DNA from 2 places in the Sporosarcina sp. G11-34 genome. Region 1 is predicted to be linked to the other one. Evidence: a T-box and tRNA genes for the amino acid it is inferred to sense, from the RefSeq annotation. Region 1 holds a T-box; the other holds one or more tRNA genes.
What was found. The T-box of region 1 lies ahead of ileS (isoleucine--tRNA ligase). A T-box ahead of a tRNA ligase gene usually reads a tRNA of that ligase, here a tRNA-Ile.

Region 1 (14,940 bases):
AAGGACATTCCTTAGAGATTGATGGGAAGCGGTATACTAAGCTAAGTTCAATTAGGGACATCAACGGAATTACAACAGTGAACGGGATAAATATTTCAACCCCGCCATTTAAAATAAAAATTGTTGCACAAAGTTTTGCCGATAGTGAAAAATTATTTAACACGATACACGCATCGGAAATTAACGATGACTTTTATCTCGACGATTTAATATTGGATGTTGGAAAACCCGAACGAAATGTTAAAATCCGTGGTTGGAAAGAGCGATTTAATAACCTGTATTTGAAAGAATCGCCGAAAGGAGAATGACAATGTGGCTGCCTTTACTTGGACTGATACTCGGCGTTGCACTAGGTCTCTTAACCGACATACAAATACCAGATGCCTATGGGAATTACCTATCTATAGCGGTTCTCGCAGCATTTGACACGCTTTTAGGAGGAATAAGGGCACATCTGCAGCAAGTATATGACGATAAAATCTTTGTTACAGGCTTCTTCTTTAACATTGCGCTAGCTGCAGGTCTTGCATTTTTGGGTGTGCAACTTGGAGTCGATTTATATCTCGCAGCCGTCTTTGCTTTCGGTGTTCGACTGTTCCAAAACATTGCGGTTATTCGAAGAATATCTCTAGTCAAATGGGATGAATGGCGAAAAAAATCTGATACAAAAAGTGTTGAATGAAAGGAAATGTGCGTAGATGTTAAAACTTTTTAGACAATACTGTTATAATGCAATAGAATGGAGTATAACAAGTGAATTTGGAGGTGCCAGTCATTGAGCCAGTCAGAATTATACGTTTCATTGGATATAGGATCAACATCAGTTAAAGTATTGATTGGTGAAGTTGACGTGGATAATACACTACATGTTATTGGGGTAGGGAACGTCCAGTCGGCGGGAATTCGAAAGGGTACAATCATTGATATCGATGCAACAGTCGAGTCAATTAAAAAAGCCGTGGATCAGGCTGAACGAATGACGGGAATGCAAATTCATGAAGTTATTTTGGGCATACCTGCAAACGGGGTCTTGTTACAAGATGTAAAAGGTGTTGTTGCAGTCAGTTCCGAAAACCGAGAAATCACGGATGAGGATCTTGATAGAGTTATGTCGTCAGCACAAGTTATGTCCGTTCCACCAGAACGTGAAATTGTTAACATTATACCTAAGCAATTTATTGTAGATGATTATGGGGAAATAAAAGATCCGCGTGGTATGATTGGTGTTCGTTTAGAAATGGACGGGACACTGATCACGACATCAAAAACGCTTGTACACAATATCTTAAGATGTGTTGAACGCGCCGGTTTGTCGATACGTGAAATCTATTTACAGCCACTTGCAACGGGAACATTCGCTTTGTCTGAGGACGAAAAGAATCACGGGACTGCATTCATCGATATAGGTGGAGGTTCCACGACAATTTCGATTTTTGGAGACGATCTATTTATGGCAACAAGTGTCTTGCCAGTTGGCGGAGACCATGTTACTAAAGATTTATCAATTATATTAAAAACACCTACTGAACAAGCAAGAAAAATTAAACACCAGTATGGACATGCATTTTATGATGATGCTTCTGACGATGAGTTGTTCGAAGTACCGGTTATAGGTGCCGAATCAAAAGATCAATACAGCCAAAGATACATATCAGAAATAATTGGGGGCAGGTTGGAGGAACTTTTCGAGCTAGTCCTAGAAGAATTATATCGGATGGGTGTGCGTGATTTGCCCGGCGGAGTCGTATTAACCGGCGGAATTACAAAAATGGATGGCGTACTTCAATTAGCTAGACATGTTTTAAAATCGAGAGTTCGTGTACATACACCAGAATATATCGGTGTAAGAGAGCCAATGTACTCAACTGCGGTTGGACTTATCCAATATGCAAATCAGCAAGAAGCCTTCTTTGGTGCAAGAACTGATGGACCAACGGCTACACACGCTGACACAGCTTCTCTTGCCCCTGCAAGCAATACTAGGCAAGTAGATAAAAGACAAGAAAACAAGCCTAGTCTTTTCAATAAGGCAAAAAAGGTACTAAATAACTTTTTCGAATAAACGGTAGTCTACTAGAGACAATTTGAGTTAGTAATATTAAGGAGGAGAGAATATGCTAGAATTTGATACAAACGTTGACCAACTTGCACTCATTAAAGTAATTGGAGTTGGAGGCGGAGGAAATAACGCGGTAAATCGCATGATTGAACACGGTGTGGACGGTGTAGAGTTCATTGCAGTAAATACGGATGCTCAAGCACTTAATCTTTCGACTGCTGAAGTGAAATTACAAATAGGAACAAAATTAACACGAGGTCTTGGTGCTGGGGCTAATCCGGAAGTCGGAAAAAAAGCAGCAGATGAAAGCAAGGAACAAATTGAAGAGGCATTACGTGGGGCAGATATGGTATTTGTCACTGCGGGAATGGGTGGTGGAACGGGTACTGGTGCTGCACCAGTTATTGCGCAAGTTGCAAAGGATCTTGGTGCACTTACGGTAGGTGTTGTAACAAGACCGTTCACATTTGAAGGACGTAAACGCCAGTCACAAGCAATTGGTGGAATTACAGCAATGAAGGAATCTGTTGATACTCTCATTGTTATACCAAACGATAAACTACTTGAAATTGTAGACAAAAATACGCCAATGCTTGAAGCGTTCCGTGAAGCGGATAATGTACTACGTCAAGGTGTACAAGGTATATCAGATCTAATCGCAGTTCCTGGATTGATCAACCTAGACTTTGCTGACGTGAAGACAATCATGTCGAATAAAGGTTCAGCATTGATGGGAATCGGTGTTTCTACAGGAGAAAATCGTGCATCCGAAGCAGCAAAGAAAGCGATCTCGAGCCCGTTGCTTGAAACGTCAATTGACGGTGCAAAAGGCGTTCTTATGAATATTACAGGTGGATCAAATCTGAGTCTATTTGAAGTTCAAGAGGCAGCGGATATTGTTGCATCTGCTTCAGACGAAGATGTCAATATGATTTTTGGTTCTGTCATTAATGATAATTTGAAAGATGAAATTATCGTTACAGTAATTGCTACTGGCTTTACTGAAGAACAATTAATTGCTGCACGCCCATCAAGAGGCTCGGGCTTCGGAGCATCTAATGCAGGTCGTGCGACACAAACGCGTGAGCAAACGATAGAACGTCCACGTGAACAGCGTAGAGACGAACGAGAACAGTTCCAACAACCGGAACCCGAATCGGAACCAACTCGTCAACAACAAAGTCCACAGTCAGACGACGGACTCGACATACCAACATTTTTACGCAACAGACAACGTCGTAAATAAAAAATGATCGTATAGCAGAAAAGCCTTTCTCTAAGTGTGATTACTTAGGGGAAGGCTTTTTTTATTTGGTAACGCAGAGAATCTAAATATAGAGAAGAACCATTAAGCACTATCCTCGATCAGAATCGTCGATTTTACTTAAATATCAGCGATTAGATAGGAGTTATCGGCGTACTAGTGGACGATATCAGCGCTCACGGCAGGTTTATCATCGAATCATGCCCTTGGACCTAGGAAAATCGTGGTATATAAATCAAATCCCCCTCCTTTCAAGTGGTCAAAAGCTAGGAAAGTATATTCGTTACGAGACTTTCATATTGAGTTGAGTCAATTTCACAATTACTTAATTGGATTATTAAGACGAACGCCATGTCTATTTTGATGTTATCTCTACATTTATATTAGATAAGATTTACGCATTCGTTGATTGGAGTGGAAGGCGGCGTCTCCTGTGGAATGAAACGTAAGGCCACTGAAAAACCTCCTTTATGCAATGAAAACTAGTTGATTGAAGTGCAGAGCGGCGACTCCAGCGGAATTAGCGAGACAGCCAAGACCCAGCAGGAGCACAGCAACGATGCGGCTTGGCGCTCGCCCGCGGAAAGCGTCCGCTCGGAACGGAAATCAACGGAATTAATGAAAACTGGACTTATTCAGTGGCCTCACGCCCCACGAAAAGCGTCAGGGAAAGATTGAACTGTAACTATCCGCACTGTCCGCCTGGAACGCAAATCAGGATTATTCGGTTTTTAAGTCTAGATCCTCTAATTTGAAATTGATTTAGTTAGGATACTTTTTCCAAGTACAAAATGTTAAAACCTATGTCGAATATTTTTTGAAAATGAATCCCCAAAGCGACAAATATTGCATCCCGTGCGTGCTATCGTTAAATCTAGGGAGGGCGGTCTATGTATGGGGAGCTTATTATCGGACTCAATATGTTGTTCAATTACGTCATACTTTCATTTGCTAATAAAGTAGTAAATGGAAACTCAACTTATGGCCGTCTTATATTTGCAGCTTTCGTAGGAGCAGTTCCAGTCACTTTCTTTCCGACATCAATCATAGCCATTGTAATCTCTTTTATAGGAATGACAGTTTTGGCATTTGGAAGAGGATTTGATCAGTGGAAGAATTCCGCAGTGATGGTACTTATCGGTGCAGTAGTTGCAGGTGGATTACTGACCGCATTTCAATATAGGATCCCAATGCCTAGCAGCAAAATCTACATCCTCATTTATGTAGCTGTAGCCTATATAGCCCTCTACTATATGAAAAAGAAGTGGTTAAATGTACGGACGGCACATCGGATGTCAGAGTTAGCCGCAGAATCAACGTTAAGTATTTGGGGGGAAGAAATCCAGATTTCCGTTTTCGTGGATTCCGGGAATAGTTGTACAGAGCCTTTGTCTGGGGCACCCGTTCATTTCGTTTCATTTGGCGTTCTGGAAAACTATATCCCGTCAGATTTAAAAGAATCACTTTTATTATGGGATCCGTTGGGTTCAGCATCGCTAACGAATTTTCCGCAAGCTCATTTAAAAGGAATACGTCTTGTGAGACTGCACACCGTACAAGGTCAATCGTGGGCAGTCGGCATTAAGTTTGAAGAATGGAAAATTGAAGGAGGGAATGCGCTCGAACAAGGCTATATTGTGATTACTAAGGAAGATCGTCGATATCCAGCTGGAGCTGGGGCAATATTACATGTTTCTGCAATGGAAACAATAAATGAGGAGAGGGGAACTGTTCATGCTGCATGAAGCAAGAAAGTGGATGTCAATCATTGTTTCATTTTTTAAGCGGAAAAATGGTACGTATTATATTGGGGGGCATGGGTCACTTCCAAAGCCACTCACCAGGGAGGAAGAAGCGGTTACGATTGCAGCATTCATGGAGGGAGATATGGTTGCAAGAGACACGCTAATCGAGAAAAACTTACGATTAGTCGTTTACATTGCGCGTCGTTTTGATAATACAAACACACATATTGAAGACCTGATAAGCATAGGTGCAATTGGTCTAATAAAAGCAATTGAAACATTCAAGCCAGAAAAAAACATTAAACTTGCAACGTACGCATCGCGCTGTATCGAAAACGAAATTTTAATGCATCTTCGAAAAACAAATCGAACGAAATCTGAAATCTCTTTTGATGAACCTTTAAACTCTGATGCTGATGGCAATGAGCTATTATTGTCGGATATTTTAGGAACGGAAGCAACTATAATTATTGATAACGTTGAGCGTAAAATTGAACGTCAGCATATGATTGAAGCAATTCGAACGCTTGATGACAGAGAGCGTTATATTATGGCTTGCCGGTTTGGATTAACTGGAAAAGTAGAAATGACCCAAAAAGAAGTTGCTGAAATGTTAGGTATTTCGCAATCATATATATCACGACTAGAAAAGAAAATCATTACGGAATTGCGTGAAAGATTAAATCATCCAATTGCATAATGGTTGAAATTGGGACAGTTGTATTCTGCATATTTCACAGCTCTGCGGACAGACTATTTTTACAGTCATCTACAGAATGTGGAGGAAGAGCCAATGGTACGTACAAGAGTTGAAATATGTGGAATCGATACATCTGAATTGCCATTATTGACAAATGAAGTAATGAGAGCAACTTTTGTTAGGTTCCAAAGCGGAGATGATTCCGCTAGGGAAGAGCTTGTAATCGGTAATTTACGTTTAGTTCTGAGTCTAGTTCAACGATTCATTTATCGGGGAGAACAGGCGGATGATTTATTTCAAGTAGGGTGCATTGGTCTATTGAAATCAATTGACAACTTCGACTTGAAGCATAATGTCCGATTTTCAACATATGCTGTTCCAATGATTATTGGCGAAATCAAAAGGCATCTCCGCGATCATCATGCGATTCGTGTATCAAGATCATTACGTGATATCGCGTACCAAGCGATGCGTGCAAGAGAACAGTTTATCAATGAAAATCAACGAGATCCACGGTTATCGGATTTGTCAGAAGCGACTGGAATTCCTACGGATGATATTCTGTATGCGCTTGATGCAATTCAAGATCCAATGTCGCTTCATGAACCTATGAACGGTGGAGATGGTGACCCGGTATTTCTAATGGATCAGCTGCAGGATAAAAGTATTACAGAGGATGGTTGGCTGACATATGTCTCTGTAAAGGAAACCGTGTCAAATATGGACGAGAGGCAAAAAAATATTTTGTCGAAGCGCTTTTACCTAGGGCAAACACAAACTGAGATTGCCAAAGAACTTGGCATTTCGCAAGCCCAAATATCAAGGCTAGAAAAAAGTGCAATTCGAGTTATTCGAGATGGAATGGAGCAAGAACTTGAAGGACTATAAGTAAATTAAGGTGAAAAAACGCTGTGCAACTATTGCATTGCGTTTTTTTCATTGTCTGAGCATATGTTTATATACGGGAGGTGTGAACTAATGAGGTTTTCCGAAATTCAAAAAAAGGAAGTAATCGACAGTACAAAAGGGACATTTCTTGGATATGTTCAGGACGCAACGATTGATGTTGCAAATGGCAAGGTTGAACTACTTCATGTTAATGCCGGAGAAAGAGGTTTCTTTTTTGACTCTAAACAAAATGATTTGACGAAAATTCGCCTGCAAGACATTTCAATTATTGGCAAAGATATCGTGCTTGTCGGGAAGAAAAAGACGAAAGAATGATTTTTCATTGATAAGTGTGACTTCCCTTGGTACAATGAAAGGAAAGATATATGAAAAGTAGTGATTAGAATGGACAATCTTGAACAACGTATACAAAAAATTGAAGAAAACATTCAAAATGCATGTAATACGGCAGGTAGAGATCGATCAGAAATTACTGTCGTTGCGGTAACAAAGTCTGTTTCATCTACAAGGACGGAAGATGTATTCAATGCTGGAATTATTGATCTTGGTGAGAACCGTCCCGATGGTTTAATACAAAAACAACAAGAGTTGAATGATAAAAATATTGTATGGCATTACATCGGAAACGTTCAAAGTAGAAGTGTACGAGATATGGTTGGAGGCATTGGCTTTTTGCATTCACTCAGCAGAATGAGTATAGCAAAAGAAATACAGAAACGAGCGTCTGAGCCAGTCAATTGTTTTGTGCAAGTGAACGTGTCAGGAGAAGATTCTAAGTCTGGGGTTCCACCTGAAGAATTGGAATCATTCATCGCCGAGTTATCTGCTTACGATAAAGTTCGCGTAGTAGGATTAATGACAATGGCACCACATATCGATGACGAGCTATTAATTCGATCGATATTCCGTCAGATGAGGGAATTGCGCGATTCAATTGTAGAAAAAGAATTTACCCACGCGCCGTGTAACGAATTATCAATGGGGATGTCGAATGATTACACTATCGCAATCGAAGAAGGTGCAACATTTGTACGAATCGGTACTGCACTAGTCGGAGCAGAAGGTGAGGGAAATCGATGAGTATTAAAAATAAATTTCAAAACTGGTTCTATCTTGATGAAGAAGAAGAGGAAGAACCCCGAAAACAATCAAAACAACAACCAGAGAAGCAGCAGGAGCAACAAAGGCCCGCTTACGAACAGGCCCGAAGAACTGCTCCACCTAGAAAAAACACCAAGGTTGACGAGCAACAATCTGCTCGTGTGGTGAGTTTACAAAGCGCTAAAAAGTCTTCGAAGGTTATTCTCGTTGAACCGCGTGTGTATGCTGAAGCACAAGATATCTCCGAGCATTTAAAAAACAAAAGAGCCGTTGTCGTCAATTTGCAGCGGATTGATCGAGATCAAGGAATACGGATAGTAGATTTTCTGAGTGGCACGGTTTACGCAATTGGTGGAGACATTCAGCGAATTGGAACTGATATCTTCCTATGTGTTCCCGAAAACGTAGAAGTTGCTGGGGCTATCTCAGATTACTTTGAACAATAGAATTTGAATGAGGTGTACGAACACGCATGGTAGAACTTATAGGTGGATTATACGCACTAATTGCTCGGGGAATATCGATTTATCAAATATTATTAATCATTTTCATACTAATGTCTTGGGTACCGTCGATGCGGGAGAATGCATTTGGCCGTTTTTTAGAAAAAATAGTAGAACCTTATTTGGCAGTATTTAGAAAGTTCATACCGCCACTTGGAATGATTGATATTTCTCCAATCGTTGCCATATATGCTTTAAATTTAATAAGCAAAGGTGTTCAACAATTATTTATTATCATACAATCCTCACTTATGTGAGGATTTTTGTATATTACGTCTAAGAACATATAAGTTAAAGGAAAATCTTATTAGCGTAACTGCCGCTCATCTGTGGTGATCGCCAAGGTTCTTTTTAGCCTATTTAAGGAGAAGTTGGAAATGGAATCTATAATGCAACATTTTAGAAGAGATGAACAGCCCTTCATTGAAATGGCATTAGGTTGGTTACGTGAAGTGGAGAATAGTTATGCCCCCAAATTGACTGATTTTCTTGATCCGAGAGAACGGTTTATTCTGGAATCCTTAATAGGTGATTTAGATGTATTAGTTGAATCTTATGGGGCTTTTCCTAATAGTGAGCGAATGAGGGTACTCCTTTATCCGAATTACTATGTTCCTGAACGTGAAGATTTTGAAGTAACTGTATTTAAGATTCATTACGCTACGAAATTTATCACGCTTGAACATAAAGATGTTCTTGGTTCACTGATGTCAATTGGTATCGATCGCTCAAAGTTTGGTGATATCCACCTCGATGGAGACGAAGTACAGTTTGCGGTTGCAACCGAATTAAAGGATTATATGACAGCGAACTTTACATCTATTGGAAAAGCAAAAGTATCTGTTAATATAGTAGAAGATCTGGAAGAACTTATTGTTACACATGATATTTGGTTAGAATCATTGGAAATAGTTAGTTCAATGCGTCTTGACACAGTCGTTGCTGGTTTGATATCGGTTTCTAGACAGAAAGCAGCCAGTCTCATTCACGGAGATAAAGTTAGGGTGAATTGGACAACTCAAAACAATCCGGCTATGGAGCTATATGAATCTGATCTACTGTCAATTCGAGGATCGGGCCGCTTTAAAGTAATCGCAATTGAGGGCAGAACTCGGAAAGATAATATTCGACTACTCACTGGAAAACTTGAATAACTGAGTCATTTCCATTGTGGAAGAAACAGAAAATGGCTGTCATTTGCCGCATTTATCTGTATAATAGAATTTACTAAGAAATAGGAGGATACGACATATGGCATTATCACCGCTTGATATACATAATAAGGAATTTGGCCGCTCATTTCGTGGTTATGATGAGGATGAGGTAAATGAATTTTTAGAGCAAGTACTCAAAGACTTTGAAAACTTACTTGAAGAGAAGAAGTCATTGGAAAGTAACTTGAAGCAATCAACACAACAAGTGAGTCATTTTAATACAATCGAAGAAACACTTCAAAAATCAATTCTCACAGCGCAAGAAGCGGCAGAAGATGTTCGCCGAAATTCTATGAAGGAATCGAAATTGATTATTAAAGAAGCGGAGAAAAATGCGGACCGTATCGTCAATGAAGCACTTTCACGCGCACAGAGAATCTCAGTAGAAATAGAAGACTTGAAAAAACAATCAAAAGTATTCCGTAATCGCTTTAAGATGCTGATTGAAGCTCAACTTGATTTGGTAACATCGAATGACTGGGATGACCTACTTGAATACGAAGTAGACGCAGAAAAAATTCATGAAGCAGTTGAAAGATAATATATAGGCTAATCTATTAAGAACGACATCCCAAGGCAATTGAATGCAGGTTAGGTGATTAAATTTTCACTTCAATTGCCGGTTCATCGCTTTTTTAATAAGTATGAATCCTCTACTAAACATAAAGTTTGACTCATTTTAAAATCAAGATTATAATTGTGAGCATCTATCAACAATGAAAATTTAAGTATTATTAATAAAGGCGTTGAAGGAGAGAGTACTTTTCAAATTTGTGTAAAGCGAACTGGGGACGGTGAGAGCCCAGTTAACAAATTGAAAACGAAAATCACTCTGGAGCTGGATTGCAGAAAATCGCAAACATTCCCGGACACACCTCCGTTATGGTGACTGAGTGGCAGTTGATTATTATTGGCTGCAAGTAGGGTGGTATCGCGAGCGAAATTCCTCGTCCCTTTTTTGGGACGGGGAATTTTTATTGTCTAAACATCCAAAATTTGTAAGATGTGAATGTGCACCTTAAGGTGCTGCATATTTTAAAGGAGGATTTATTGATGGATTATAAAGATACATTACTAATGCCGAAAACAAAGTTCCCAATGCGAGGAAATTTACCGAATAAAGAACCAGAAATGCAAGCGAAGTGGGAAGAGATGGACATTTACGCAAAAGTACAAGAAAGAACAAAAGGGCGTCCGAACTTCATCTTACATGACGGTCCTCCCTATGCGAACGGCGATCTCCATATGGGGCACGCGCTTAACAAAGTATTGAAAGATATGATTGTTCGTCATAAATCGATGACTGGTTATCATGCGCCATACGTTCCGGGATGGGATACACATGGTCTTCCAATTGAACAAGCACTGGTTAACACTGGAGTGAAGCGTCAAGATTATTCCATAGCTGAATTCCGGAAGATGTGTGAAGAATATGCGTATAATCAAATTAATAACCAACGTTCACAATTTAAACGGATTGGTGTGCGCGGAGACTGGGAAAATCCATATATTACTTTGACTTCTGATTACGAAGCGCGTCAAATTCAAGTATTCGGGGAAATGGCGAGAAAAGGCTATATCTATAAAGGACTACGTCCGGTATATTGGTCACCTTCAAGTGAGTCCGCACTTGCAGAAGCGGAAATTGAATACCAAGATAAGCGCTCCCCGTCAATATATGTTAGTTTCCCTGTGAAAGATGGACTAGGTGTTTTAGAAGCAGACGTGAACTTCTTAATTTGGACGACAACGCCTTGGACAATTCCTGCAAATCTAGGAATTACAGTTCACCCTGACTTCAATTACGTAGTTGTAAAAGTTGGAGAAGATAAATTCCTGATTGCACAAGACCTATTGGCATTCGTTGCTGAAGAACTTAGCTGGGAAAACTATTCAATCGAAAAGGAATTAAAAGGCGCAGAACTTGACCGTGTTGTCGCAAAACATCCCTTGTATGAGCGTGACTCACTTGTTATGCTTGGCGGACACGTAACAATTGATGCAGGAACTGGTTGTGTCCACACAGCACCAGGGCACGGGGAAGACGACTTCTATATTTCTAAAGAATACGGAATCGATGCACTTAGCCCAGTTGACGATAAAGGTTTTATGACAGACGAGGCACCTGGATTTGAAGGACTCTTCTACGACGATGCAAATAAAGCAGTATCAGAAGCGCTTGATAAAGTCGGCGCACTACAAAAGCTATCATTTGTCACTCACTCGTATCCGCATGACTGGAGAACAAAGAAGCCAGTTATTTACCGTGCAACAGCACAGTGGTTTGCTTCTATTCACACATTCCGTGATGAATTACTTGGCGCTATCAAAGAAACAAATTTCACGCCTGCATGGGGTGAAACGCGTCTTTACAATATGGTTCGTGATCGCGGAGACTGGTGTATTTCGCGTCAGCGCGTGTGGGGCGTTCCGATTCCGGTATTTTATTCTGAAAAAGATGAGCCAATTATTACGGAAGAGACAATTGCACATGTATCTGCTTTATTCCGTGAACATGGATCGAATATTTGGTTCGAGCGTGAAGCAAAAGATCTATTGCCAGAAGGCTTTACACATGTAGATAGCCCGAATGGACTATTCACGAAAGAAACGGATATTATGGATGTTTGGTTTGACTCAGGTTCATCCCATCAAGGAGTACTTGTTGAACGTGACGACCTTGTCTATCCAGCAGATTTGTATCTTGAAGGTTCGGATCAGTATCGTGGATGGTTTAACTCTTCATTAACAACAAGTGTTGCAATTAATGGCCATGCACCATATAAAGGAATACTTAGTCATGGATTTGCGCTTGATGGCAATGGACGTAAAATGAGTAAATCAGTTGGAAACGTAATTGTTCCTGCTAAAGTAATGAGCCAATTTGGCGCAGAAATTCTACGTCTATGGGTATCTTCAGTAGATTATACTGCGGATGTTCGTGTCTCGGACTCGAACTTTAAGCAGGTTTCAGAAGTCTACCGTAAAGTTAGAAATACATTCCGCTTCATTCACGGTAATACATCGGACTTTGACCCGAAAACAGACAGTGTTGCGTTTGCTGACCTACGCCCTGTTGATCAATATGTCTACGTAAAACTTCAGGATTTGATTAAGGAAGTACGTAAAGCGTATGAAGATTATGAGTTTGCAGGCGTTTATCATGCGGTAAATAATTTCTGTACTGGTGTGTTAAGTTCGTTTTACCTGGATATTGCGAAAGACGTTGTGTATATCGAAAGCGAAAATCATTCACATCGTCGCTCGATGCAGACGGTTATGTATGATTCATTACTGTCATTGGTTAAGCTGTTGACACCAATCTTACCGCATACGACGGACGAGATGTGGTCGCATCTTGAACATGTCGAAGAGGAAAGTGCGCAGCTAACTGATATGCCAGAAGCACAAGACTTTGGCGTTGAAACAGAAGATCTACGCAAGCGTTTCGATACACTTATGCTTATCCGTAACGATGTATTGAAAGCACTCGAAGTTGCTCGAAGTGACAAAGGTATTGGTAAGTCACTGGAAGCGAAAATTACTGTATACGTTCCAGAAGAGTTTAACGATGTATTTAAGTTGGATGACATTGATTATGCTCAATTCTTTATCGTATCGAAATTTGAAGCTGGTCAATTATCAACGATGCCAGAATCAGCACTCAAGCTTGACGCAGTTGGCGTTCTAGTTGAAAAAGCAGCCGGGGAGAAATGTGACCGTTGCTGGACAATATCTGAGTCAGTTGGTAAGGATGAATCTCATCCTGAAATCTGTGTCCGCTGCGCCGAAGTTGTTAAAAAACATTATTCGTAATTAAAATAACGTTTTAAAGCAGACAGTAGTGGCGATCTTTTTATGAGATTGCTGCTACTGTCTCTTTTATTGTGGTAAAATAATAGTTGAATCTGTTGGACGGGAGTTGTGGATTTGTTTATTTATTATGCAATAGCTATAGTCGTCATTCTTCTCGATCAAGCAACAAAGTGGTTTGTTGTAAAAAACATGCAACTAGGTGAAGAGATTATAATTATAGAGCCCTATATATCGTTTCTCTCACATCGAAACAGAGGAGCAGCGTGGGGTATGTTGGAAGGTCAAATGTGGTTATTTTATATCGTTACAGTAGTCGTGGCTACTGGAATTATTTATTACTTTCATAAAGAAGCACAAGGACATAGACTGTTCGGTATTAGTTTAATGCTCCTTCTCGGTGGAGCGATTGGAAATTTCATAGATCGGTTAGTGAGCGGCGAAGTAGTCGATTTTATTTCTGTACTCATCCCCGTTATCAATTATGATTTTCCGATATTTAATATTGCAGATGCCGCATTATCGATAGGTGTAGTAACACTCATTATTCATATTATTATGGATGAAAAAAAGAATAAGGAAAAGGTGTCATAAATGGAGATATTACGTATTAAAGTGTTAGAAGAAGATGAAGGAAGCCGGATTGACAAGGTTTTGACTACCAGTCGACCTGATTTGTCGCGAACTCAAATTCAATTATGGATTAAAGAAGGCGATATCCTTGTAAACGAAAGAAAAGTGAAGCCAAATTATCGTGTGAAAATTGGTGATCTATTAACGTTGGAAGAACCGGAATTAGAAGAATTGGATATCAAGGCTGAGGATCTTGATTTGGATATTGTTTATGAAGACTCAGACGTTCTCGTTGTTAACAAGCGTCGTGGAATGGTTGTACATCCAGCAAAAGCACACGCGAGTGGCACACTCGTTAACGGCCTCATGCATCACTGTACAGACCTATCTGGCATAAATGGTATACTTCGCCCGGGAATCGTTCACCGCACGGATAAAGATACTTCTGGTCTTTTAATGGTTGCCAAAAATGACAAGGCGCATATTTCGCTTGTTAATCAACTCGTTGAAAAAACAGTCAAAAGAGTATATACAGCGCTTGTCCATGGCCATATTGCACATGATAAAGGGACGATAGATGCACCTATTGGTCGCGATCAACGGGATAGACAAAGTATGACTGTAACGGATAAAGGGAAGAACGCAATTACTCATTTCAGAGTAATTGAACGCTTTGGAGACTTTACGCTAGTAGAATGTACGCTCGAAACAGGGCGCACGCACCAAATTCGTGTACATCTGAAATATATCGGAAATCCACTCGTTGGCGATCCGAAATATGGTTTGAAGGAAACAATTGAGTTTGGCGGACAAGTTCTTCACGCGGGTACGCTTGGTTTCAAACATCCGGAAACATTGGAATATATGGAGTTCACAAAAGAACCACCTGCTGATTTTAAGGCTTTAGTAGATAAAGTCAGAAATAACATTGACAAACTAGAAGAGTAAATTGTATACTACACAAAAGGAATTAAATAGCGATACCTTTAAAATCAGTCCAGAGAGGCTGGGAAGGTTGCACGGAAAGTACAGCGGCATTACTATGCGCATTTTGCTGTA
Region 2 (14,940 bases), on a different contig from region 1:
CAAGGTCGGGGTCGCGGGTTCGAATCCCGTCTTCCGCTCCATTTCATTGCCGGGGTGGCGGAACTGGCAGACGCACAGGACTTAAAATCCTGCGGTGGGTAACTACCGTACCGGTTCGATTCCGGTTCTCGGCACCAAATTTTTAAACCGTGTATATATGCGCCCGTAGCTCAATTGGATAGAGCGTCTGACTACGGATCAGAAGGTTGTGGATTCGACTTCTGCCGGGCGCGCCATTATTTTTTCCAGTAAGATTATATTAATTGTCGGGAAGTAGCTCAGCTTGGTAGAGCACTTGGTTTGGGACCAAGGGGCCGCGGGTTCAAATCCTGTCTTCCCGACCACTTTATGGGGCCTTAGCTCAGCTGGGAGAGCGCCTGCCTTGCACGCAGGAGGTCAGCGGTTCGATCCCGCTAGGCTCCACCAACATATTATTTTATAAAGATCCTGGCGGCGTAGCTCAGCTGGCTAGAGCGTACGGTTCATACCCGTAAGGTCGGGGGTTCGATCCCCTCTGCCGCCATCTTGAAGGACCTTTAGCTCAGTTGGTTAGAGCAGACGGCTCATAACCGTCCGGTCGCAGGTTCGAGTCCTGCAAGGTCCACCATTTGTATTTTTAACTGTCACGGAGGAATACCCAAGCCTGGCTGAAGGGATCGGTCTTGAAAACCGACAGGGGTGTTAAAACCCGCGGGGGTTCGAATCCCTCTTCCTCCTCCATTTTTAAAAAGTAGGTTTAATAATATTGTCGCGGGGTGGAGCAGTGGTAGCTCGTCGGGCTCATAACCCGAAGGTCACAGGTTCAAATCCTGTCCCCGCAACCAAATAGGTCCCGTGGTGTAGCGGTTAACATGCCTGCCTGTCACGCAGGAGATCGCGGGTTCGATTCCCGTCGGGACCGCCATTTTTAAGAAGTAAGTAAGTTTTAGGTTGTGAGAATAATATAAACCGAAAAATTAAGGCTCAGTAGCTCAGTCGGTAGAGCAAAGGACTGAAAATCCTTGTGTCGGCGGTTCGATTCCGTCCTGAGCCATTGTTTCATGCGAGTGTAGTTTAATGGCAAAACCTCAGCCTTCCAAGCTGATGATGAGGGTTCGATTCCCTTCACTCGCTCCAAACAAGGGCCTATAGCTCAGCTGGTTAGAGCGCACGCCTGATAAGCGTGAGGTCGGTGGTTCGAGTCCACTTAGGCCCACCATTCCGCAGTAGCTCAGTGGTAGAGCAATCGGCTGTTAACCGATCGGTCGTAGGTTCGAATCCTACCTGCGGAGCCATTTATGGGGAAGTACTCAAGCGGCTCAAGAGGTGCCCCTGCTAAGGGCATAGATCGCGTAAGCGGTGCGAGGGTTCGAATCCCTCCTTCTCCGCCATAATTTGGCCCCTTGGTCAAGCGGTTAAGACACCGCCCTTTCACGGCGGTATCACGGGTTCGAATCCCGTAGGGGTCATACAAAAGAAAAAGTGTATTGTTAGTCTTTGCAGACCAACAATACACTTTTTTGATTGCCTTCATTTACTTATTCGGATTCACTAAAAAAAGAAAATCGTTGAATGGGCACCTTTTTCGCGTGTATTGCCCCAGCCTTCTTTTTTAAGTTTGAAGGGTCCGGGGCTCACGCTATTCCGGCTAGGAGGTTCGCCTTATTCAGCGATTTTCGAGTGTGCTGATATTAATAAAGTGTTCCTATTTATTAGCGATATTGAAATTCATTGCTAATCCCTATCGACATAACTATCTCCTTCGTGGTAAGGAATATCACCAAGCGGGGATTGAATACTTTTGTCATCCAGTTCGGCTTCGTATTTCTCTGATTCATCGGATCTCAGAAAGCCGTGTGATTCGCCCGTTATATCTGTAGCGGCGAATTCTTCATACTTTTCAGTTGCGCCGTCCTCAATATTATTATCATATAATCCGGCATAGCTATCGTGATCACCGGTGAAGTCTGAAGGGGTTTCGGAAGTACCCGACTTTGCTGCCTCTTGGAAACTGTCTTCAGCATCACGGGCTACTCCGTGTCTTCTGTCCGCAAATGAATCTGGTTTGGCTGGTATAAGGATCTCTTCTTCAACAGGTCGATCACGTATTAAATTTTGCTCCGAATGTTCCATACTATGTTCCATACAAAAAGTGGTGTAAGGAATGGCTTCGAGCCGTTCAAATGGAATTTCCCTTTGACAGACTTCACACTTCCCATAAGACTTGCTTACGATTGCTTGTAAGGCGTTTTCAACCTTTTCGAGCTCACTCCCTGCATGTACGTGTAGTGCCATGTCTTTTTCCCGCTCAAAGAGTTCTGTGCCCATATCGCCTGGGTGATTGGCATACATAGAAAGTTCGCCCGATGCTTCTTGAGAATTTTCTTTGATAGTTGTTTCTTCTTCGGTTTTTGACAAATCCATTTTCATTTCGAGAAGATCTTTTTTTAGTTTGGATAGTTGTGTTGTGCTCAACAATGCAGGTCACTTCCTTCATAGTAATAACAACAGTATGCGCATTCAAAGCATACTTCATGAACATTAAATATTATTCAACAGTAAGACGCAAAAAATCCTCAAACATTGCTATCAATGTTTGAGGATTTTTGTTAAATTAAATGACCGAGTAATATACCGATACCGAGTAGCAATCCGAACAAGGTGTTTGTAATAGCAGTGTTTTTCATCGCTGGATTGACAAGAAGTGGGTTTTTATTTTTACGAAATACATTGATTGCGGTCGCTGGCTTTTTGATACTAAGGAACACTAGAAGTGCCCAAGGTGTAAGGTGTCCAAAAAGAACCATTCCGATAATCCAAACGTAAGAGATAATGAAAAAAAGCATCAATATTGTAATTGCATTTGACCGATTGACAAGTATAGCGAGCGTTCTACGGCCGCCTTTCGTGTCGCCTTCAATATCGCGTATATTGTTTGCCATCATAATTCCACCAACAAGCAACATACTTGGAACAGATAACAGAATAGCTTCAGTCGTTACAGTTAAGGTCTGTATGTAAAATGCGATAAGAATGAGTAGCATGCCCATGACGACTCCAGAAACTAATTCTCCAAAAGGTGTGTAGGCGATAGGATAGGGTCCGCCTGTGTAAAAATAGCCGATTGCCATAGAGATAAGCCCCACGACAGCAAGCCACCAAGATGTCTCCATACATATGTAAATACCGATAAGAACAGAAATTCCGTAAAGGATAAATGCTAAATTTAATACTGTTTTCGGTTTTACGCCATTTCGTACAATCGTACCTCCGATACCAATCGACTGTTCTGTATCAAGACCTCTTTTGAAATCATAGTACTCATTGAACATATTTGTCGCCATTTGGATAAAGATGCTAGCGATGAGCATGGCAAAGAAAAGAGGGAAATTAATGTTTCCGTTTGTCAGCGCAATCATTGTACCAAGAAAAACTGGAGCGAATGCGGCCGTCAGTGTGTGTGGTCGGGTAAGTTTCCACCAAATCCGCCAACCCGTATCAGCTTGTATTGTTTGTTGCAATGGTATTCTCTCCTTATGAAATGTATTGAACCTTATCTATTGTACTCCAAATTCAGTGAAGTGAACATACCGCCGGCTTAAGATGTGCCGAAACGTGTAGAATTCGGTATAATGGATAAAGGCTATACACTTTCTTGATGAGTCGTATAATGTACGGAGGGAAAAACATGAAACAGAATTTTACAACTGTCCTTGAAAAGAACATAGAAATTAAAAAAGAACATGTACGCTTTTTTACAGAAACAATCGAAGTGGCACGGATTTCACCTTTATCTTTTTTTGAAGCAGGTGATTCGCATTATAACAACGAACGTTTTTATTGGCAAAACGCGGATAATACATTGACGCTTGTCGGAATCGGTCATGCTTCTGTATTAACGAGTGAAGCTACTGACAATCGTTTTAAAGAGATTTCAACGAAATGGGAAAAGTTAAGCGCAGCACTTATTAAAGAAGACAAAGATATGGAACCGGTTCTTTTTGGCGGATTTTCATTTGATCCGGAAAGTGTGAAAGACTCTGAATGGAATGAATTTCCTTCAGCCCATTTTGTCGTGCCATCCTTTCAATTGGTCATTAAAAATGGAAAGACAACCATTTCTATTAATTTGGTGACGGAAAGTGAAAATGCCGTATTTCAATTCGATCAGCTACGTGATGAAAGGGATCGACTGATTCATATTGCGCAAGTAAATGATTTCAATCCTTCAGTAAAACCGACAGTCCTGTCGATTGATGAACGTGCAAAAGAAAACTATATACAAGCGGTTACCGACGTTACCAATCAAATAAAAAACGGGGAAGCCGAAAAAGTAGTCATTGCACGCGCAATTAAACTAAACTTTGAAAATGAAGTATCGGCTGTTTCTGCACTACATCATATTTCAAATGAACAACAGGAAAGTTACCATTTTGGATTACAGAAAGATGGTCAATTATTTTTTGGCGCAACACCAGAACGCCTAATTGAAGTGACTAAAGGACGCGCCTTTTCGGCTTGTGTCGCCGGCTCGATTGGACGTGGAAAAACCGCGGTTGAAGACCGGGAACTAGGTGAAGAACTTCTTGGCGACAATAAGAACCGTGTGGAGCATCATTATGTCGTAGATATGATTTCACGCGTGTTCAATGAATTTTGTACCGATATTTCGATGCCAAAAATGCCTAAGTTAATGAAAATTCGTGATATCCAGCATTTATTTACACCAATTGAAGGAAAGCTGGAAAAAGGAGTGGATATTTTTAGTCTTGTCGAAGCTCTTCATCCAACGCCTGCACTTGGTGGTGTTCCATATGAGACTTCGAAAATGATTATTCGTGAAAAGGAAAACATGGATCGCGGTTATTATGCCGCGCCAATTGGTTGGACAGATACGTTGGGTAATGGTGAATTTGCTGTTGCGATTCGTTCTGCATTGCTCGACGGAGACAAAGCTTATTTGTATGCAGGTGGAGGAATTGTTGCGGACTCGGAAGCTAAAAACGAGTACGATGAAACATGGGTGAAGTTTAGGCCGGTATTGCGGGCGCTTGGAGGAAAATTGAATGGATAATGTTCATGTGCTGACAAATTACGTTCGCCGAATGACGAGTGCATTAGTGAACGCCGGAGTGAAAGCAGTTGTCATTAGTCCAGGATCACGCTCAACGCCGCTTGCATATGCATTCGCATCGACTGAAGGTCTAGACGTTTATATGCAAATAGATGAAAGGTCGGCAGGTTATTTTGCACTTGGTTTGGCGAAAACAAAAGGTGAACCTGTTGTTTTACTTTGCACATCCGGAACCGCTGCATCGAATTACTATCCAGCAGTTACAGAAGCGCATTATTCACGTGTTCCATTAGTTGTCATTACAGCAGATCGTCCACACGAATTAAGAGAAGTAGGCGCACCACAGGCAATCAATCAAATACAAATGTATGGCAACCACGTAAAGTATAGTGTCGATTTTCCATTGCCCGAAAAGAATCCAGATATTGATGATTTTATAGACCGTCATATTCAACGTGCATTATCGGTGGGACTGTCCGCACCAGTGGGACCTATTCATTTGAATGTGCCTTTTCGTGAGCCACTCCATATTGATTTCGACATGGTAGTCCCGACTTTGACTTTCAAAAAAAGGTTTGAAGTGACTGAATCATTAAGTGCAAAACTTACAGAGGAATTGTCTAACCTGCTAATAGGGGCAAGTAAAGGCCTAATTATTGCCGGGGAGTTACCAATAGATCTAGATAAAGCGACCTTTTGGAAGTTCGCAAAAATGTTGAAATGGCCGGTTTTATGCGATCCATTGTCGAATCTTCGCTCAGAGGTACCGAAAGACTGTATGTCACTTTGCATAACGAATTACGACGCGATTTTAAAAAGTCCGGTGTTTTCCGAAAAAGTGCAACCCGATACGGTTATTCGCTTCGGTGCCCAGCCCGTATCAAAACCGCTGTCACTTTTTTTGAAACAGGCACGACCAGCCAATGTAATTGCGGTGGATGAATCACCAGAATTCAGAGATCCGCTCGGTGTCGTTACACATCATGTTCAAGGAAAACCGGAAGCTATCTTACAAATCTTCGTGAAAAAACCGGAAACTTCTCCGTATAAGCAGTTATGGAGTGAAGCGGACGAAAAAGCGTCTGTCATTATTGAAAGTCATGTCGGTGTTAAGGGAGATGAAGGCGCATATAGTCAAACATTGTTCCGACATCTACCTACGCAGACAGACTTAATAAGTGGAAGTAGTATGCCGATTCGTGATGTTGATACATTTTTCGGGAAAACAACTAAAGACGTTGCTATTTTTGCGAATCGAGGAACGAATGGCATCGACGGTGTTGTGTCGACTGCTATAGGTATTCAAGCCGCAAGACGGCGACCCGCATGGTTGTTAATTGGGGACTTATCCTTTTTACACGACGTCAACGGACTTATTGCGACACGTTTTCACGAGACGGATTTAACAATTGTTATTATGAACAACGATGGTGGCGGAATATTCTCGTTTCTTCCGCAGGCTAAGACCGGAACTCATTTTGAAGAGCTTTTTGGGACGCCAACAGGACTTACTTTTGATCATATAGCAAAAATGTATGGGGCACAGTACGCGTCTGTCAGTACACTGCAGGCGTTTGAAGAAGAGTTATCGAAAGAAAAAGTGAAGCCGTTACGCATTATTGAAGTGTTCACAGATCGCAACTTAAATGTAGCAGCGCATCGTAAATTGTGGGACCAAGTTACAAGGATGCTCGATTTTGATGAATGAAGAACTTATTCACGTTCGTGGCAATCAACTTCATGTGGAAGTAAGAGGGGATAATGGTTTACCCGTCCTCGTTTTTTTACACGGTTTTACGGGAAGTACAAGAACATGGGATGAAGTTTTCACTTTGTTAGATGGGAAATTTAAGACGGTGTCTGTGGACTTAAACGGGCATGGCAAGTCAACGGCGTTTAAAAATCCGGAACGCTATTCGATGGAAGAGCAAGTAAAGGACTTGGAAGCCGTTTTTGACAAGCTTTCTCTTCAAAAATTCACCCTTGTAGGTTACTCGATGGGTGGACGAATTGCGCTTGCTTACACAGTGAACTATCCGGGGCGAGTCGCCTCGCTTATTTTGGAAAGCGCATCACCCGGTTTAAAGACAGAAAAGGAACGGGTTAATCGAAAAGATGCAGACGAGTTGCTTGCGAAAAAAATTAGTGGGGGCGGCATACAATCCTTCGTTGACTTTTGGGAACAGATTCCACTTTTTGCATCACAGAAATTATTACCGAAAGAAAAACAACAAGCAGTTAGGGAAGAGCGGCTCGGACAAAATGTAATCGGCCTAGCGAATAGTTTACTGGGCATTGGAACAGGTAGTCAACCATCGTATTGGAATGATCTTGAATCGATTAGACAACCCGTTATGCTTATTACTGGGGAAATCGACACAAAGTTTGTCTTTATTGCCCGGGAAATGAGTACATTTTTACCTTTTGTACGTCATCAGACAATAAAACGCGCAGGACATGCAATACATGTGGAAAAACCGACGTCATTTGCTACAATGATAGAGGAACATATAAAAGAGTTGAAAATTTGAGGAGGTATATTTTATGACACGTCAATGGGAAACACTACGTACATACGAAGACATTAAATATGAACAATTCGGCGGAATTGGAAAGATTACAATTAATCGTCCGGAAGTTCGTAACGCATTCCGTCCGAAAACGGTAACAGAACTAATTGATGCATTTTCACGCGCTCGCGATGATGCAAGTATCGGTGTAATTGTTCTAACAGGTGAAGGCGAAAAAGCATTCTGTTCAGGCGGAGACCAACGAGTTCGTGGTCATGGTGGTTACGTCGGGGAAGATGAAATTCCACGTCTAAACGTTCTTGATTTGCAACGGTTAATTCGAGTAATTCCCAAACCAGTAGTTGCAATGGTTGCAGGTTTTGCAATTGGTGGCGGACACGTTCTACACGTTGTTTGTGATTTAACAATTGCTGCGGACAATGCAATCTTTGGACAAACAGGTCCGAAAGTCGGTTCATTCGACGCGGGATACGGTTCGGGCTATCTTGCACGGATCATTGGTCATAAGAAAGCACGTGAAATCTGGTTCTTATGCCGTCAATACAATGCACAAGAAGCACTTGATATGGGTCTTGTGAACACGGTTGTGCCATATGAGCAGCTAGAAGACGAAACAGTTCAATGGTGTGAAGAAATGTTAGGAATGAGCCCAACTGCACTTCGTTTTGTAAAAGCGGCGATGAATGCGGATACGGATGGCCTTGCAGGACTTCAACAAATGGCTGGAGATGCGACACTTCTTTATTACACAACGGACGAAGCGAAAGAAGGACGCGATGCGTTTAAAGAAAAACGCAAACCTGACTTTGGTCAATTCCCACGTTTCCCTTAAATCGAACAGACAAAAAGCTGCCCTTAATTAGGCAGCTTTTTCTGAATGAAAGGTGAAGAAAATGACTCCAAACTGGCTTATGCAACGAGCTTATTTGACGCCGAACAAAATAGCGTTATCCTTTGCGGATGAAAAATGGACGTTTGCCGAAATGAAAGAAAAGTCGATGGAACTGGCGCGTAAATTAAAGGCAAACGGTCTGAACGACGGGGATCGGATTGCACTTTTAGGTCCATCTAATGTGGAAATGGTATTTATTATCCATTCGTGTATGTTAGTGGGACTTGAAATTGTTATGCTCAATAGTCGATTAACGAAAAAAGAACTCGAATGGCAGCTCAATGATTGCGGTGTGGAACTAGTGCTCGTAGATGATGCGTTCAAAGAAGTAGTCGCCGGGTCTAGTGTACGCTTATTATTTTTTTCGGCGCTTGAAGACAGCGACGAAAACGATTTGCACGTTGAAAAGACTTGGGATTCAGATCGAACAATTACAATTATGTATACGTCGGGAACGACTGGCCACCCAAAAGGTGTTCGTCAAACAGCAGGAAATCATGTTTCGAGCGCGCTGTCTTCCGTTTTGAACTTAGGTCTCGGTGAAGAGGATAGTTGGCTATGTGCGATGCCGCTGTTCCATATTAGTGGCTTCTCCATCCTTGTACGTTCCGTTCTTTATGGGATGGAAGTACGTCTCTATGAGAAGTTTGATGCCGTACAAGTGGCAGAAGAAATTAAGAATGGTTCGGTGACACGCATTTCTGTCGTTTCGCTCACATTGGATAAAATTCTTCGCGAGTTAGAAGCACAAAATGCGGTTGCACATCATTCATTCAAATCCATGCTTGCGGGAGGTGGCCCTGTTCCAATTGATTACTTAGAACGGGCGGACAGATGCCAAATCCCAGTTCTTCAAACGTACGGTATGACCGAAACCAGTTCTCAAACAGCTACGCTTTCTGCACCCGATGCGTTGCGAAAAATCGGTTCCGCAGGCAAGCCACTATTTTTCAATCAAATCAAAATCGATGGCGCGAAGACTTCTGGCCAAAATGGTGAAGTGCATATTCGCGGTCCGCATGTGACTCCTGGATATATAGGACATGTCGCTGACAGGAATCCTCTTGTTGATGGCTGGCTTCCAACTGGGGATATCGGCTATCTAGATGAAGAAGGGTATTTATATATCGTTGATAGACGTTCGGATTTAATTATTTCAGGAGGAGAAAATATTTACCCCGCTGAAATTGAAGGTGTTTTGTCTGGACATCCCGACATTTTGGAAGTTGGTGTTTGCGGTAAAGAGGATCCGAAGTGGGGAAGTGTCCCCATTGCATTCGTTAAGACTTCAGGACAAGTGACCGCCGAGGAGTTAGGACATTATTGTGCGAAGCGTCTTGCCCGCTACAAAGTACCAACAGAATTTCGTTTTGTCGAAAACTTACCTCGCAATGCATCGAACAAATTATTGCGGCGCAAGTTAAGGGAATGGATTGAAGCGAAATAATAACCACAAAAAAGAAAGACGCATCTTTTCCACGGATAGCTGTGAAAGAGATGCGCCTTTTATTTGACGTTTAGTGCTTGTTCTAGCGTTTCGATGTTGTATTCCATTAGTGTGAAATAGTCTTCATCGTTTTTCACGTCATCAGCTGTCAATACGCCAAGATTATGAAGCATAAGTGATTCCGCACCAATTTCTTTTTGGATGACTTCTGTCAGTTTGGAAGACACGTTTTGTTCAAATAGGATGTATTTTACATCTTGTTCTTTTGCATATTCGACAAGGGATGCCAATTGTTTTTGGGAAGGCTCAGTTTGAGAGTGCAATCCCGCAACAGCTACTTGCTCAAGGCCGTATGTCTCGGCGATATAGCCGAATGCTGCATGCGAAACAAAAAATGTTTTTGTTTGTGCCGCAGAGGCCATATCTATAAATGCGCGGTCCAGTTTCAGTAAATCGGCACGTAGCTCTTCAAAGTTCTTTTCAAAATCTGCTTTTTTTTCCGGGGCCGCTTCAATTAATGCCTCTTTAATTGAATAAGCCAGTGCGTCACTCAAAATAGGTGACATCCATACATGTGGATCTACATCGCCGTGATCATGATCTTCGTCTTCATGACCTTCGCCAAACATATCTTCGGTTATTGCATCTGCGGTTGCAACCATTGTTACATGCTCATTTTTTAACGTCTTCTCAGCGTTCTCCACAAAGCCTTCAAGCCCAAGGCCGATGTAAAAGAATAGATCAGAATCAGCAAGTTCCATCATACCTTTTTGTGTCGGTTCAAATGTATGCTCATCAGCACCTACGGGATAAACGGATTTCACGTCAACATGGCTACCCCCAATTCGTTCTGTGAAATATTGAAGCGGGTAAACTGTTGTGTAAACAGAAAGTTGATCGCTGTTCTTTTTCTTATTATCCATATCTTTATTACTACAAGCAGTAAGCAATGCGATTGTAAGTAATGAAATAACGATGAATAGTTTTTTGTTCATTGGTCAAAATCCTTCCCTTCTTAAATAGTAACCATTACGATTTAGTTTATTTACTTTATCATCATACAAGAGAAAATATGATTTTGCAACTAAAAAAAAGATTCAGCTACGTAGCCGAACCATTTCAATAGATTATCAGTTTTCTTTCGTGACTTTCTCCGGAACGGGATCAAATCCACCTTCATGAAAGGGGTGACATTTTGAAATGCGACGGACCGCAAGCCAAGATCCTTTTAATGCACCATGTGTCTCAATAGCTTCAATGCCGTAATGGGAACAAGTAGGATAAAAGCGGCATGATGGTGGCATTAAAGGTGAAATGGCTTTTTGGTAAAGTTTTATAATCAACATTAGTATTGTTTTCATAGCGGACTCCTAAGTAATCTAGATACTTATTATTGTATCATGATTTATTCTTATGAACCCTTGATTAGCTTTTGATGAAAATTGGAGAAATGTTAAACTAGAAAAAATAATCATTGAAAAGGTAAGTTCAATTTTTACCGAGTTGGTATTTTTTTGTATTGATATAGGTGAATGCATGTTTTTTATCCATTGGGCCATACTAATGAATAAAAGGATGGTATTGCGATGAAAAAATATAAAATGTACGTTTCAGTTGTGAATCAACAAGTGTATTTTTACCCAGACGATTCGCCATGGGAATATGAAGTGGTTGTTACAGACAGGTATGTGCCCGTTTTTCAAAGGTTGTTTGACCAAGCAGGTACACTTGAATCGATGAACTTTCTCAGATCACATTTTCCACCCTTGCCAGATCATTATGGCGGCTTTAATCAGGAAATAGAATTACGGACGAAAAAAGTATATGCACTAATCCATGAATTTACTAATGACGAGTCAAAAAAGTTTATTGAACAACTCCCGTATTTTCGTTGAAATGAATCCTTTCGTTCGCTACACTTAACGAAAGGACGTGATTTCTATCGTATCTTTCAACGATGCAAATGGTGTACATGTCGAGCTGACATTTGGAGAGAATCGATTTGAAATGCCAGCGAGGCATGTGTTAGTTGTGCTAAGACATAAAGGCAAATGGTTGCTTACCCGAAACTCGGTTCGAGGAATCGAATTTCCAGGCGGTAAAGCAGAAGAAGGTGAGACAATCGAAGAGGCGGCTGTGCGTGAAACAATTGAGGAAACGGGCGTGACTATAACAAACCTTGTAAAATTTGCTGAATACGTCGTTCAAAGCAACGTCACATTTTGTAAGGCCGTTTTTACAGCGGAAGTCGTTCATATTGATGAAAGCCCCATACTTCATGAAACAGAAGGTGCAGAGTGGATGTCAGATAGCGAGTTGGACGCCTGCACGAATTTAAGTTTTTATATGAAAGATGAAGGGATGTCCGCCATTAGAAAGTGGGTGGATACGTATGAATCGCAGCGGAACGATTGAAAACAGACGCATATATCCTTCCCCGAATCCGCATGTTCGACTGGAGGAAATTACATATTGGTCGGAAGGTATAAAGGTAAAAGGTTTACTTGCTGAGCCGATTACGGATGGAATGTATGAAGGAATTATTTACTTAAGGGGAGGAATCCAACATGTTGGGATGGTTCGTCCTTCACGTATAGCGCAACTTGCCTCGAATGGTTTTGTTGTATTTGCCCCGTATTACCGCGGCAATCGCGGGGGAGATGGCAGAGATGAATTTGCAGGAGTTGACCGTATGGATGCGGTGCATGCTGTCGATGTATTGAAACAACATGCGAAAACGGATTCAGAAAGGCTCCATCTATTCGCATTTTCACGTGGCGGTATTATGGCACTTTGGACTGCGATATTACGGGAAGATATTACATCGGTTGTTACATGGTCGGGTGTATCTGACATCATATTTACATATAAAGAACGGAAAGACTTAAGACGAATGATGAAGCGTGTAATCGGAGGGACCCCGAATAATAAACCAGACGAGTATCGAAATCGAACAGCGTTGTTTCGTATAACTGAGATTGATGCAGCTGTTCTTATTATCCATGGCATGTCAGATGAACATGTTTCATTCGAACAAGCGAAGTTGCTTGAAAGTGCACTGAAGGAAAATGATAAAAGCGTTGAAACATGGTATTTTCCAAAGTACACCCACCATATTCCGCCCACTATGAATGCACAAATTGTTCGCGATTTATGTGGGTGGATGAGAAGACAGGGACGATAGAAAAGGCGGCATGCACAGAATAGTGCATGCCGCCTTTATGCGTTTATGAAATCATAAATTTTACTTAAATAAAAGTATTTAAAATAAACTGTTGACTTATTCTGAATTGTTTGATTTAATGATGTATATAGAGCCAGTCAGAAAAATCTTATTAAAAGATAACTGGTACGGATGTACGGACTAATTAAGAAAGGTGATTACCTATGATTAATAGTGACCTGCACATTCCACTTCATATACAGATTAGTAGGATTCTAGAAAAGAAAATAAAAGAAGGTATTTATAAAGAGAAAATACCAAGTGAAAGAGATTTAATGGATCAGTTTTCAGTTAGTAGAACGACTATAAGGGAAGCTGTTTTAAGACTTGTAAATCTGGGCACTCTAAAAAAAATACATGGAAAAGGAACATTCATTACAAAAATACCACCTATTCAACAATGGCTTTCTTCTTTAAATAGCTTTACTGAAACAGTACAAAATATGGGTATGGAGCCCGGAAGTAAACTGTTAAAGAAGGGGAAAGTTAATAAAGAGCATTGTTCAAACAATCTAATTGAGAATGATATGTATTCAATCGAACGTCTTCGTTTTGCGAATAAAAAACCAATAGCAATCGAGCAGCATTACTATTCGCTTGATCTTGGATTAAATTTATCAAAATATGATTTGGAAAGTGCAACTATTTTTGAACTGCTAGAGAATGAACTAGGAATTAATTTAATCGAGGCGGAACAATTCATTAGTACTGAAATTGTTGATGAACGATCAGCATATTTACTAGATGTACCATTGAATACAAGTGTGTTTAGTGTCGAAAGAATCATTTATGATGAAACCGAAACCCCAGTTGAATATTATAAAGGTCTTTATCGCCCGGATATGTATGTTTTTAGAATTAAAGCAAAGAGAGGATTCAGTTGACTCTACAAACAGATCTAAATCCATCCATTCATTTGGTCGGATTCCCAGAGTAACAATCTAGTACAAGTTTTATAAAATTGAATTAAGCACTGAACCGATGCATATCGAATCGATTATAGCTATTAATCTTTAGCCTTTAACCTTGCAATTCGAATCACTAATTTGAGCATTTAAGGAGGTGAGTCAGGGCGAAAATTCATATTTATTCCGATGTTCGTATTTCTAGAATTGATTACTTACATACCGGCAATTGGTTTTGGGTCGGTTTACTAAAGTAACAATGCAATACAAACATAATAAAAAGGGATTTATGGAGGATGATTTATGACTTCATCATATTTACCGAGACAAATAGAGATTGGATAGGACAGTATAAGTAAGTTTGGTAAAATAGCATCGGAAATGGGAGTGAAAAACTAACTTGTCATTATCGATGCAGTTCAATCAGCTTTTATATCTAGGGATAAAGTATAAAAAAATACTATTATATTGGAGGAAAATTAAATGACAAAATTACAAGTTGAAGTAAAGAAAGTTGTAAGTAAAAAGGTGAAGATGACACCAAGTGAGGCTATTGTAGAAACATTGTTAGCAGAAGGAGTAAAAGATATTTATGGAATACTTGGTTCGGCATTTATGGATATGCTGGATTTACTACCTGCAGCAGGGATTCGCTTTATGCCGGTAAGACATGAACAAAGTTCTGGACATATGGCGGACGCTTTCACGCGTGTCACAGGTGTAGCGGGAGTTGTAATCGGTCAAAATGGTCCAGGTATTACAAATATGGTAACATCGGTTGCTGCAGCAAATCAGGCACATACTCCGATGGTTATCATTTCACCATCTGCAGGTACACCGACTATTGGATGGGACGGTTTCCAAGAAAGTGATCAAGTTTCTATCTTTA

Region 2: it encodes a tRNA-Ile, which carries the amino acid that the T-box ahead of ileS (isoleucine--tRNA ligase) is inferred to sense. The anticodon was not compared.

What each region holds. Positions count from the first base shown of each region.
Region 1 covers NZ_JAHNZW010000001.1:255,827-270,766, reverse strand. The annotation lists gene KSU66_RS01230 (DUF881 domain-containing protein) at 1-308, shown strand, start outside; gene KSU66_RS01225 (small basic family protein) at 311-682, shown strand; gene ftsA (cell division protein FtsA) at 776-2,062, shown strand; gene ftsZ (cell division protein FtsZ) at 2,115-3,305, shown strand; gene KSU66_RS01210 (sigma-E processing peptidase SpoIIGA) at 4,214-5,068, shown strand; gene sigE (RNA polymerase sporulation sigma factor SigE) at 5,058-5,768, shown strand; gene sigG (RNA polymerase sporulation sigma factor SigG) at 5,862-6,656, shown strand; gene KSU66_RS01195 (PRC-barrel domain-containing protein) at 6,747-6,992, shown strand; gene KSU66_RS01190 (YggS family pyridoxal phosphate-dependent enzyme) at 7,062-7,757, shown strand; partial or broken gene KSU66_RS21385 (cell division protein SepF) at 7,937-8,224, shown strand; gene KSU66_RS01180 (YggT family protein) at 8,251-8,538, shown strand; gene KSU66_RS01175 (YlmH family RNA-binding protein) at 8,659-9,435, shown strand; gene KSU66_RS01170 (DivIVA domain-containing protein) at 9,533-10,036, shown strand; T-box leader at 10,233-10,453, shown strand; gene ileS (isoleucine--tRNA ligase) at 10,549-13,311, shown strand; gene lspA (signal peptidase II) at 13,426-13,902, shown strand; gene KSU66_RS01155 (RluA family pseudouridine synthase) at 13,903-14,829, shown strand.
Region 2 covers NZ_JAHNZW010000003.1:9-14,948, forward strand. The annotation lists tRNA gene KSU66_RS04145 (tRNA-Leu) at 49-137, shown strand; tRNA gene KSU66_RS04150 (tRNA-Arg) at 160-236, shown strand; tRNA gene KSU66_RS04155 (tRNA-Pro) at 268-344, shown strand; tRNA gene KSU66_RS04160 (tRNA-Ala) at 351-426, shown strand; tRNA gene KSU66_RS04165 (tRNA-Met) at 450-523, shown strand; tRNA gene KSU66_RS04170 (tRNA-Ile) at 531-607, shown strand; tRNA gene KSU66_RS04175 (tRNA-Ser) at 628-720, shown strand; tRNA gene KSU66_RS04180 (tRNA-Met) at 750-824, shown strand; tRNA gene KSU66_RS04185 (tRNA-Asp) at 829-904, shown strand; tRNA gene KSU66_RS04190 (tRNA-Phe) at 961-1,033, shown strand; tRNA gene KSU66_RS04195 (tRNA-Gly) at 1,043-1,116, shown strand; tRNA gene KSU66_RS04200 (tRNA-Ile) at 1,122-1,198, shown strand; tRNA gene KSU66_RS04205 (tRNA-Asn) at 1,200-1,274, shown strand; tRNA gene KSU66_RS04210 (tRNA-Ser) at 1,280-1,370, shown strand; tRNA gene KSU66_RS04215 (tRNA-Glu) at 1,377-1,448, shown strand; gene KSU66_RS04220 (TraR/DksA C4-type zinc finger protein) at 1,714-2,457, opposite strand; gene KSU66_RS04225 (1,4-dihydroxy-2-naphthoate polyprenyltransferase) at 2,589-3,500, opposite strand; gene KSU66_RS04230 (isochorismate synthase) at 3,668-5,053, shown strand; gene menD (2-succinyl-5-enolpyruvyl-6-hydroxy-3-cyclohexene-1-carboxylic-acid synthase) at 5,046-6,761, shown strand; gene menH (2-succinyl-6-hydroxy-2,4-cyclohexadiene-1-carboxylate synthase) at 6,754-7,584, shown strand; gene menB (1,4-dihydroxy-2-naphthoyl-CoA synthase) at 7,598-8,416, shown strand; gene KSU66_RS04250 (o-succinylbenzoate--CoA ligase) at 8,478-9,923, shown strand; gene KSU66_RS04255 (metal ABC transporter solute-binding protein, Zn/Mn family) at 9,983-10,918, opposite strand; gene yidD (membrane protein insertion efficiency factor YidD) at 11,054-11,284, opposite strand; gene KSU66_RS04265 (transposase) at 11,510-11,818, shown strand; gene KSU66_RS04270 (NUDIX domain-containing protein) at 11,856-12,338, shown strand; gene KSU66_RS04275 (alpha/beta hydrolase family protein) at 12,316-13,107, shown strand; gene KSU66_RS04280 (GntR family transcriptional regulator) at 13,311-14,030, shown strand; gene xsc (sulfoacetaldehyde acetyltransferase) at 14,535-14,940, shown strand, end outside.